Regions from separate parts of the Kitasatospora sp. NPDC032757 genome, predicted to be linked through region 2. Evidence: riboswitches for the same ligand, from Rfam matches in the RefSeq annotation. Region 2 holds a riboswitch; each other region holds the start of a gene.
The links. Region 2 has a riboswitch for cobalamin ahead of ACZ5WK_RS15765 (cobalamin biosynthesis protein). Riboswitches for the same ligand answer to the same signal wherever they lie in the genome.
Positions count from the first base shown of each region.

Region 1 (3,264 bases), on a different contig from region 2:
CGAGGCCGAGCAGGCCGTAACCGAGGGTCTGGTTGTCGTGCACGACGTCGTAGCGGCCCTTGTGCAGGGCGAGGTACCGACGGGCGCGCAGCGAGAAGGTCAGCGGCTCGGGGAAGCCGCCGGTGCGCATCGTGGCGACCTCCAGCACGTCCACCGGGCCGCGGTACTCGGCGAGGTCCGGTGTGCGGAAGGGGTCGTCGGCCCGGTAGAGGTCCAGGCTGGGCAGCTCGACCAGCCGGACCGAGCCGGGGCCCTCGACCTCGTCCAGTACGGGGTACGGCTGGGCGCCGATCACGTCCACGTGGTGGCCCAGCCTGGCCAGTTCACGGGAGAGGTGCCGTACGTAGACGCCCTGGCCGCCGCAGAACGGGTCGCCGCGGTACGACAGGAGGGCAATCCGCAGCGGTCGCGCGGTCATCCTCGGCCCCCATCTCTGCTACTAGGTGTGCTGCCGGTCGGTAAAGTAGATCAGGTTTCAGTGTGAGGTGGAGTTCGCCACTGACCATGTGAACAATGAGAGACCTCGAAGATACCGGCCCGTAGCTTCTCGTCAGGAGCCAGGGCTGGTGATTCACGCCACGCCGGATCACCCGCCCGACCTGCCGGACCAGCTCCGCCGGACCGGCCGGACGTACCTGCTCCGGAACCGTTCCGGACATGCTCCGGCACTTCAGGAGCACCCCGCCACTCTCGCGCACCGGGAGCACCCTTGCCGTCGCCCGCCGCACCACACCCTGCGCCACCCGCCGCGGCGCACCCCGCGCCGCGCTCCGCACCGACCCCCGCACCGCACCCCGACGGCCCGCCGCTGACCGCCCGGCAGGCCGAACGGCGGCGGCGGATCCTGCGCTCCGCGACCGCGCTGGCGGCCCGCGGCGGGTACGACGCGGTGCAGATGCGGGAGGTCGCGGAGGGCGGGCAGGTCGCGCTCGGCACCCTGTACCGGTACTTCCCGTCGAAGGTACATCTGCTGGTCGCGGTCATGCTGGAGCAGTTGCAGAGCCTCCAGGAGCACGTCCGGCGGCACCCTCCGGCCGAGCTCGAACCGGCCCCGCGGGTCGCCGAGACACTCACCCGCGCGTTCCACGCGCTCCAGCGCGAACCACTGCTGGCGGAGGCGATGGTCCGGGCGCTCTCCTTCGCGGACCGCTCGGTCAGCACCGAGGTGGACCTCGTGAGCACCGCCACCGGACAGCTGATCCTGGACGCGATCGGCCAGTCCGGTCCGCCCACCGAGAGCCAGCGTGCCGCCGTCCGGGTGATCGAGCACACCTGGCACTCGGCGCTGGTGTCCTGGCTCTCCGGCCGCTCCTCGATCGCCGAGGTCCGCGCCGACCTGCACACCGCCGCCCGGCTGCTCACCCTGCCGTGACGCCGGTCGGCCGCCGGCCGGCCGCCGCCCCACCGCTGCCGTGCGGCCGTTCGCCGGTGCTCGCCCCCGATCGGTGGCGGTGCCCGCCGCCCAAGTGGAACCTGTTCTCGCCCGGGCGGTTCGGCAGCCCCCGCGCGGCCGCTAAAGTCGAGCCGCAGGACAATTCCATCCCGCTTCTCCTCCGGGGAAAGCCGGTGCGAATCCGGCACTGACCCCGCAACCGTGAGCCCGGCGCTGGACGGCCGGGCGAGTCGGAATGCCCGGGGAGGGGCGAGCGGCCACACCGGGCACACCCGCGCCCGGCACCCGTCGAGGTCTACGGATCGGCCCACCCGGGCCACCACCGCTCACCGAAAGGCTCACCTCCACCATGCTCACCGCCGCCCGCCTGGGCGCCGCCGCCCTGACCGCCGCGCTGCTCACCGGCGCCGCCGCCGTGCCGGCCCTCGCCGACAGCCCCTCACCCAGCGCCGCGGCCGCCCCCGAGGGCCTGTACGGCAAGGGCGACCCGACGTTCGACGGGGTGTGGCGGCAGTCGCTCGCCCTCACCGCACTGGCGGGCGCCAAGGTGACGCCCGCCGACTCCGCCGTCTCCTGGCTCACCGGCCAGCAGTGCGCGGACGGCGGCTGGCAGTCCTTCCGTGCGGACACCACGGCCGCCTGCGCCGCCGCGACCGGGGACAGCAACGCGACCGCCGTCGCCGTCCAGGCGCTGGTCGCACTCGGCGGGCACCAGGACGCCGTCGACAAGGGCGTCCAGTGGCTCAAGGCCAACCAGAACGCGGACGGCAGCTGGGCCTACAACCCCGGCAGCCCCGGCGACGCCGACTCCACCGGCCTCGCCGTCAACGCCCTGCTCGCCGCCAAGGTGGACCCGGCCGGCGTCGCCAAGGCCGGCAAGAGCGCCTTCGACGGGCTCGCGCTCTTCCAGCTCGGCTGCGCCGCCCCCGCCGACCAGCGCGGCGCCTTCGCCTACCAGCCCAAGCCGGACGGTGCGCTCGAACCGAACGCCCTCGCCACCGGCCAGGCCTCGCTGGCCGCCGTCGGCGGGAAGCTGCCGGTCACCAACACCAACCGGACCGACGCCGCGCCCAAGGCGCTCACCTGCGCGGACGGCTCCACCGGCGCGGCCGGCTCGGCGCCGACGGCCGTGCCGCGCGCCGACTCCGGCGAGGCCGCGGGCGCCTACCTCACCGCTCAGCTCGCCGCCGGCGGGCAGCACCTCACCCTCACCACCCCCGGCGCCGCCCCGACCCCCGACTACACCGCCACCGCCTGGGCCGCGCTCGGCCTGATCCAGGGCGGCCACCCGCAGCAGGCCGCCGGCGCGGTGGACTGGCTGGCCAAGGAGGGCACCACCTGGACCAAGGGCGGCACCGACGCCTCCGCCACCGCCACCCTGCTGCTCGTCGCCCAGGCCGCCCAGCGGGACCCGGCCTCGTTCGGCGGCGACCTCGTCGCCCAGCTGACCGCCCTCGGCCCGGCGCCCAAGGCGACCGCCCCGGCCTCGGCCTCCGCCACGGCCTCCGCGCCGGCGAAGGGGAAGAAGGACGGCAGCGTCAGCCAGTGGTGGCCGATCGGCATCGGCCTGCTCATCGGCATCGGCGGCGGCGTGGTCCTGAGCATTCAGCGCAAGCGCGGCCCGAAGCCGTGACCAGCCCGACCACGCCGGCACCGGTGAGCCCGGCAGCAGCCGCCGCTGCACCGGGCCACCCGGCAGCAGCAGCCGCCCCGGCAGCAGCTGCTCCGGCAGGAGCCACCGCGGCACCCGCTGCCCCCGGCCGCTGCCGGCGGGTGGCGCCCGCTCTCGTCCGGTTCGTCGCCGGGGTGGTGGCCGGGGTGCTGATCCTGCTGGTGATCGGGGCCGCGCCGGCGCAGGCCGCCGGGTACCG
Region 1 is NZ_JBVINN010000003.1:110,550-113,813, reverse strand. It holds gene ACZ5WK_RS06075 (glycosyltransferase family 4 protein) at 1-418, opposite strand, end outside; gene ACZ5WK_RS06070 (TetR family transcriptional regulator) at 710-1,372, shown strand; cobalamin riboswitch at 1,534-1,654, shown strand; gene ACZ5WK_RS06065 (prenyltransferase/squalene oxidase repeat-containing protein) at 1,743-3,026, shown strand; gene ACZ5WK_RS06060 (SCO2322 family protein) at 3,167-3,264, shown strand, end outside.
Region 1: it holds a riboswitch for cobalamin, as region 2 does, so the genes downstream of both, ACZ5WK_RS06065 (prenyltransferase/squalene oxidase repeat-containing protein) here and ACZ5WK_RS15765 (cobalamin biosynthesis protein) in region 2, are expected to answer to the same signal.

Region 2 (3,264 bases):
CAGGACGCCCGGCTCCTGGGCCAGCGCGTCCAGGTCGGTGAAGTTGGAGAGCCGGGGGAAGCGCACCACGGCCACCCGCAGCACGTCCGCGCCGAGCGGCCCGCGGCCGGCGGTCCGGTCGACCACGGTCGACAGGTCGAGCGAGTCCTCGGCGTCCAGCCAGAGGTCCGGCAGCATCGGCAGGGTGCCCAGCACCGGGCGGCCGGTCAGCTCGCGCAGCATCTCCAGGCCGGGCGCGAGCAGCCGCGCGTCGCCCCGGAACTTGTTGACGAACCAGCCGGCCACGTGCCGCTGGTCCTCGGCCGAGAGCAGCGCCAGCGTCCCGTACATCGCGGCGAACACGCCGCCGCGGTCGATGTCGCCGACCACCACGACCGGCAGCCCGGCGGCGGTGGCCAGGCCCATGTTGGCGATGTCGCGGTCCCGCAGGTTGATCTCGGCGGGCGAGCCGGCGCCCTCGCAGACCACCACGTCGTAGCGGCGGCGCAGGTCGGCCAGGCACTCCAGGGCGCGCTCCAGCAGGACGGGCTTGCGTTCGCGGTAGTCCAGCGCGCCGACCTCGGCGACCGGGCGGCCGAGCAGCACCACCTGGCTGCGGCCGTCCGCGCCCGGCTTGAGGAGCACCGGGTTCATCGCCGCCTCGGGCTCCACCATGGCCGCCTGGGCCTGCATCGCCTGGGCGCGGCCGATCTCGGCACCGTCGGCGGTGACGAAGGAGTTCAGCGACATGTTCTGCGCCTTGAACGGCGCCACCGCGACACCCTGCCGGGCCAGCCAGCGGCAGATGCCCGCGGTGACCACGCTCTTGCCCGCGTCCGAGGTCGTTCCGGCGACCAGAAGCGCGTTGCTCATGCGTTCCCCCTCCTTCTCGTGAAAGCCCGGATCACCAGGTGCCCGGCCACGGTCGTACCCAGTGCCAGCGCGCCCACCCGGCGGGAGAGCCGGCAGGCGCGCTCGATGTCGTCCACCGTCACCGGCCGCAGCTCCTCGCCCAGCACCGGCCGGTGCTCGATGCGCTCGCCGTAGCGCAGGGTGCCCCCGAGCCGGACGCCGACCGCTCCGGCGAAGGCCGACTCGGCCTGGCCCGCGTTGGGGCTCGGGTGCGCGGAGCCGTCCCGCCGCCAGACCCGCCAGGCGGTCCGGGGCTCGGGCGCGGCGGCCACCGTGAGCAGGGCGGTCAGCCGGGCGCCCGGCCAGCCCGCCACGTCGTCCAGCCGCGCCGAGGCCCAGCCGAACCGGGCGTGCCGCGGCGAACGGTGGCCGACCATCGCGTCCAGGGTGTTGACGGCCCGGAACGCCAGCAGCCCGGGCGTGCCCGCGACCGTGCCCCAGACCAGCGCGTTCACCACGGCGTCGGCGGTGTTCTCGGCGACCGACTCGACCACCGCGCGGGCGATCTGCTGTCCGTCCAGCGCACTCGGGTCGCGCCCGCACAGGTGCGGCAGCCGCGCGCGGGCCGCCGTCAGATCGCCCGCGGCCAGCGAGCGGCCGATGGTCCGGGCCTCACGGGTCAGCGAGGTGCCGCCGAGCACCGTCCAGGTCGCGGCGGCGGCCAGCGCGGCCCGGCCCAGCGGCCGGCGGCCGAGGACGCGCTCGGCGGCCACCGCGCCGGCGGCGACGGTGCCCACGCAGAGCGCGGTGTAGGCGGCGCCGGCGGCCCGGTGGTCGCGCCAGAGCCGCTTCTCCAGCCGGCCGGCCGCGCTGCCGAAGACGGCCACCGGGTGGCCGCGGCGCGGGTCGGCGAACCGGGCGTCGGCGAGATACCCCGCGACGGCGCCCAGCGCGAAGGCGGCGGCGCGGGTCAGCGGGCGCACGGCGGACAGCAGAGGGCTCGGAGGGGCGGGGCAGCCTGCATGGCGTGCGTGTCCTCACTCAGGGTCCGCGCCCTGGATTGACGTACCGGGGGCGAGAGTCTCCTGGCTTCCGGGTCGAACGCACTCCCGGGCCTTCCAGCGGCTTCTGACGGCCCGCCGTGGCATCGTCCGGACGTGCTCCCCGGTGACAGTGGCGGGACCGCGCCGGACTCTCACCGGCTTCCTCTGCATGCCTCCGTATTGGCTGAAGGATCCCATCACGGGGCCGAACCGCGAGTCAACCAAGGTCACGGAGGGTTTGGTCACACGGTCTCCGCGTTTCCCGCCCCGTTCCCGTCCCCGTCGCTACCTCCGATCGCCACCCCGCGCAGGGGCATGACAGCCTGTGCGTTCGTCCAGCGGCCTGTAGGCCCCTGCAGTCGCGCTTCGTGTGTTCGGCGGCTGGGGCGGTCCGACCGCCGACCCCTACCGTCGGGCCATGCGACGAAGACAGCCCCCCGCCGTGCCCCCGGTGCCCTTCTCGCCCGCGGCCGCCCGCGCGCATCGCGCCGGCCTCGGCCTGACCCCCGAGCGGGTGGCCGAGGGCATGGCCGCGCACGGGGTGCGGCTGCTGCCCGCCCATGTGCTCGGCTGGGAGAGCGGCGAGCTGCGCCCGACCGAGGAGGAGTTCATCGCGCTGGCCCGCGCCCTCTGGTGCCCGCCCGCCCAGCTGATGGGCGTCCGCCCGGCCGGGCTGAGGGACTTCCGGGTCGCCCGCGAGCTCAACCAGGAGAACGCGGCCCGCAGGATCGGCATGGCCCTGCACCACTACCGGCGGGCCGAGGCCACCGGCGTCTGGGGCGGTGACCAGGAGCAGACGTACGCACTCGCCCAGGTGCTCGGCCTGACCCTGCGCGAACTGGTCGCCGTGACGGGCCGTCGGGACGAGCTCGACCAGCGGCTGCGGCAGTGCGTGGACGGCCGCTGGCAGGCGCACGTCCGGGCGATCGGCCGGATCGTGCCGGTGCACGAGGGCGACCTCGCCGCCGTGCTGACGGCGCTGCAGAACGAGAACCAGGTCTCCTCCCACTGGGGCGCCGGCAGCTGGGGCTCCCCGGCTCCTGCGGCGCGGAGCGCGCAGCCGGAGCAGCCGCTCGACGAGCGGTTCTGGGAGCTGCTCGGGCGGCTGGAGACCGAGATCCCGGCCTGAGGGGCTCTCCCGCCCGCGCATGCGCACGCGGTCCCGCCCGCGCATGCGCACGCCGTCCCGGCACGGGCCCGGCATGACCCGGACGGCCGTGCCCGGTGGCCGGGCGCCGCCCCCGCGAGTGGACTGGTGGGTACAGTGCCCAGTCCACGACCAACAGAGCGGGGAGCGATATGCGTTGGGGAACCGCAGCCGCCGTGGCGGCCGCCGCCGTCGGTGCCGGGGCCGCCGTGCTGGTCATCGGCCGAAGGGCCTCCGAGCGGA
Region 2 is NZ_JBVINN010000011.1:78,197-81,460, forward strand. It holds gene ACZ5WK_RS15760 (cobyric acid synthase) at 1-852, opposite strand, end outside; gene ACZ5WK_RS15765 (cobalamin biosynthesis protein) at 849-1,814, opposite strand; cobalamin riboswitch at 1,891-2,088, opposite strand; gene ACZ5WK_RS15770 (helix-turn-helix domain-containing protein) at 2,293-3,003, shown strand; gene ACZ5WK_RS15775 (alpha/beta hydrolase) at 3,174-3,264, shown strand, end outside.

Region 3 (3,264 bases), on a different contig from region 2:
CGGCTGCCGGCACTGGCCGTGGTGGTCGCCTCCCAGCTGACCGCCACCGTGCTGCTGCTCGCCGCCGTCCTGGCCACCGGCGGCTGGACGGACGCCTCCCCCGCCCTCTGGTACGCCGTCGCCGCCGGGGTGATCGGCCCGTTCGCCATGCTCGCCTTCTACCGGGCGCTCGCGCTCGGCCCGATGGGCGTGGTCTCGCCGCTGGCCACCATAGGCGTCGCGGTACCGGTCGGCGTCGGTCTGGCGTTGGGCGAGCGCCCCGGGCTCGGCCAGGCCGCCGGGATCGCGGTCGCCGTGGTCGGCGTCGTGCTGGCCGGCGGCCCGGAGCGGGGCGGGGCGGCCGCCGCCCGGCGAGTGCTGGCGCTCACCCTCGCCGCCGCCTTCGGCTTCGGCGCGGTGATGGCCCTGATCGCGCACGCCTCCGCCGGCGGCGGGCTGCTGCTGGTGCTCTGCGTCCAGCGGCTCTGCAACGTCGCCGTCGGCGGCGGTGCGCTGCTGCTCAGCCTGCGCGGCAGCAAGGGCGGGGGCCGCAGCGAAGGCGGGCGCGGTGACCGGCTCCTGCCCGGCCTGCGGGACAGGCTCCCCGCGCTCACCGCGGTCGGCGTGGCCGACGTCGCCGCCAACGGCACGTACGCGATGGCCTCGCACAGCGGCTCGGCCGCGGTGGCCGCCGTGCTGGCCTCGCTCTACCCGGTGGTCACCGCGCTGATGGCCCGCGGGGTGCTGAAGGAGCGGCTGCGCCCCGTCCAGGTGGTCGGCGCCGGGCTCGCCGTGGCCGGGACACTGATGCTCGCGGCGGCCTGACGGACGCCGGCTGGTTCACGGGCTACTTCGCGGCCTCCGACGCAGCGGCCTCCGACGCAGCGGCCTCCGACGCTGCGGCGCCCGACGCTGCGGCCTGCGGAGCAGCCGCCTCCGAGGCGGCCGGCTCCGCGCCCGGCGTCACCGCCTGGGGGCTCCAGCGCTGCTCGACCCCCGCGACCCGCCAGTAGGCGATCGCCGCCGCCCAGACCACCACGAACAGCCCGACGATCGCGTAGCCGACGTTGTCCAGCGAGATGTCCGCGATCCAGCCGCTGACCGGGTCGGTGAGGTCCAGCTTCTCGTGCAGGACCCCGACCAGCTCGATGGTGCCGATGATGAACGCCACCGCGATCGACAGCCCGGTGATGGTCAGGTTGTAGTACACCTTGCGCACCGGGTTGGAGAACGCCCACTGGTACGCGAAGTTCATGAACGTCCCGTCCAGCGTGTCGAACAGGCTCATCCCCGCCGCGAACAGCAGCGGCAGGCAGACGATCGCGTACCAGGGCAGCCCGGAGGCCGCGCCGGAGCCGGCCATCACCATCAGGGTCACCTCGGTCGCGGTGTCGAAGCCGAGGCCGAGCACCATGCCGACCGGGAACATCTGGCCGGGCCGGGTGATCGAGCGGGTCGCCCGGTTCAGCACCCGGGCCAGGAAGCCGCGCGAGTTGAGGTGCTCCTCCAGCTCGGCCTCGTCGAACTGCCCGGCCCGCATCGAGCGGAACACCTTCAGGATGCCGAACAGGGCGGCCAGGTTGAGCGCGCCGATCAGGTAGAGGAAGGCTCCGGAGGCGGAGGTGCCGACCACACCGAGCCACTGGTGGGTGGCCGACTCGTCGTCCATCAGCGTGTTGGCCAGCTGCGCGCCGCCCGCCACCAGGGCGGCCATGATGACCACCATCGAGGAGTGGCCGAGGGCGAACCAGAAACCCACCGAGACCGGGCGCTTGCCGTCCGCCATCAGCTTGCGGGTGGTGTTGTCGATCACCGCGATGTGGTCGGCGTCGAAGGCGTGCCGCATCCCGAGGGTGTACGCGGTGATGCCCAGGCCCACCCCGAAGACCTGGGTGCCGACCTCGTACTTCTCCGGGGCGACCAAGAATATGAGCGTCCCGAACGCCACCACGTGCATGGCCAGGATCACACCGATCAACCCGGCCGTGCGGACGGTGTCCTCCCGCCTCCAGCGGAAAGTGGGCAGGACGGACGGCGCCGCCGGAGCAGCGGCGGTTTCGGGCACGGTCATCTGCGGATCACGCTCCAGCACCTCGTGGAAAGTCGTTCGTGAGATGCCGTGGCCGGTCTCCTGGCTGACGGGGCTTCCGTACCCGCCTTCCCAGGCGCGCGAGGCGCCCAGTGGCGTCGTGGGTACGGACGACTCCCCCGATCACAGTGGCGAGGGCCGCTCCGGACTTGAACCCCTGAGGGTTCGTCACCGGTCTTCCCGAGCACCACGGCGGGCTACACGGTAGGGGTCCCCGCATCACCCTTGCAAGGCTGCGCACCTGCGCAGGTGTCCAGGATCACAGGCCGAGGCCTGCGAGAATGTCCGCATGCATCTCGTACCGGCCGACCGCGCGGGTCAGCGCACCATCGACGGGCACCGGGTCTGCGAGGCCATCGCCGCCATCGGCGACACCGGGCACGTCCGGTCCTGGGCCGAGCGGTTCTCACTGCTCGCCGACCCGGGGCGGCTCTCCCTGCTGCTCGCCCTGCACCGCGCCGGTCCCCTCGCCGTCACCGACCTCGCCGTCGCCACCGGCATGCGCGACCCCGCCGTCTCACAGGCGCTGCGACTGCTCCGCACGGCCGGCGTGGTCACCGGGGACAGGGACGGACGCGTGGTGCGCTACCGGCTCGTGGACGATGCCATGCGCCCCCTGCTGGACGAATGCGCCGCCGCCGAGCACCACGAGCCCGCGCCCGACACCGCCGACGGCTCCGCGACCGACCGGCACGGGCCCACCGCCGCAGCCGGCTGACCCACCTGTCGGCCGACCCGCCCGTCTGCCGACCCGCCCGGAAACCACCCCGGGCGAGGCCACCGGCCGCTCCGGGCGTGTCCGGCCGGCGGGGGCTCCCGAGCCGGCATCAACCGTTCCGGGCGACCGGGGTCACCCCTCCCGCACCAGCCGCTCGAAGCGGCGGAGCGAGCGCCGGGCCAGCGGGTCGGTGGCGGGCCGCAGGGCGCGGGTGACCAGGCCGGCGGCGGGGAGACGGAAGGCGCCGAGGAAGGCGAACCGGGTGCCGCCCGGCTCGGGGCGGGCGGCCATGCCGCCGAGCAGGAAGCGGCTGCGCATCAGGCACCAGCCGGGCGTCAGCTCGACGTCGAAACGGGCCCGCAGCCGGCTGTGGCCCACCACCAGGGCCTCGGCGCGGCCGTCCGCCGGGCCCGCGGTGAGGCGGACGGAGCGGAGGTCCGGCAGCCAGCGCGGCAGCCCGTTCTCCAGGTCCGCCGCG
Region 3 is NZ_JBVINN010000001.1:502,103-505,366, forward strand. It holds gene ACZ5WK_RS02235 (EamA family transporter) at 1-804, shown strand, start outside; gene nicT (Nickel transporter NicT) at 827-2,050, opposite strand; cobalamin riboswitch at 2,084-2,275, opposite strand; gene ACZ5WK_RS02245 (ArsR/SmtB family transcription factor) at 2,358-2,786, shown strand; gene ACZ5WK_RS02250 (SRPBCC family protein) at 2,919-3,264, opposite strand, start outside.
Region 3: it holds a riboswitch for cobalamin, as region 2 does, so the genes downstream of both, nicT (Nickel transporter NicT) here and ACZ5WK_RS15765 (cobalamin biosynthesis protein) in region 2, are expected to answer to the same signal.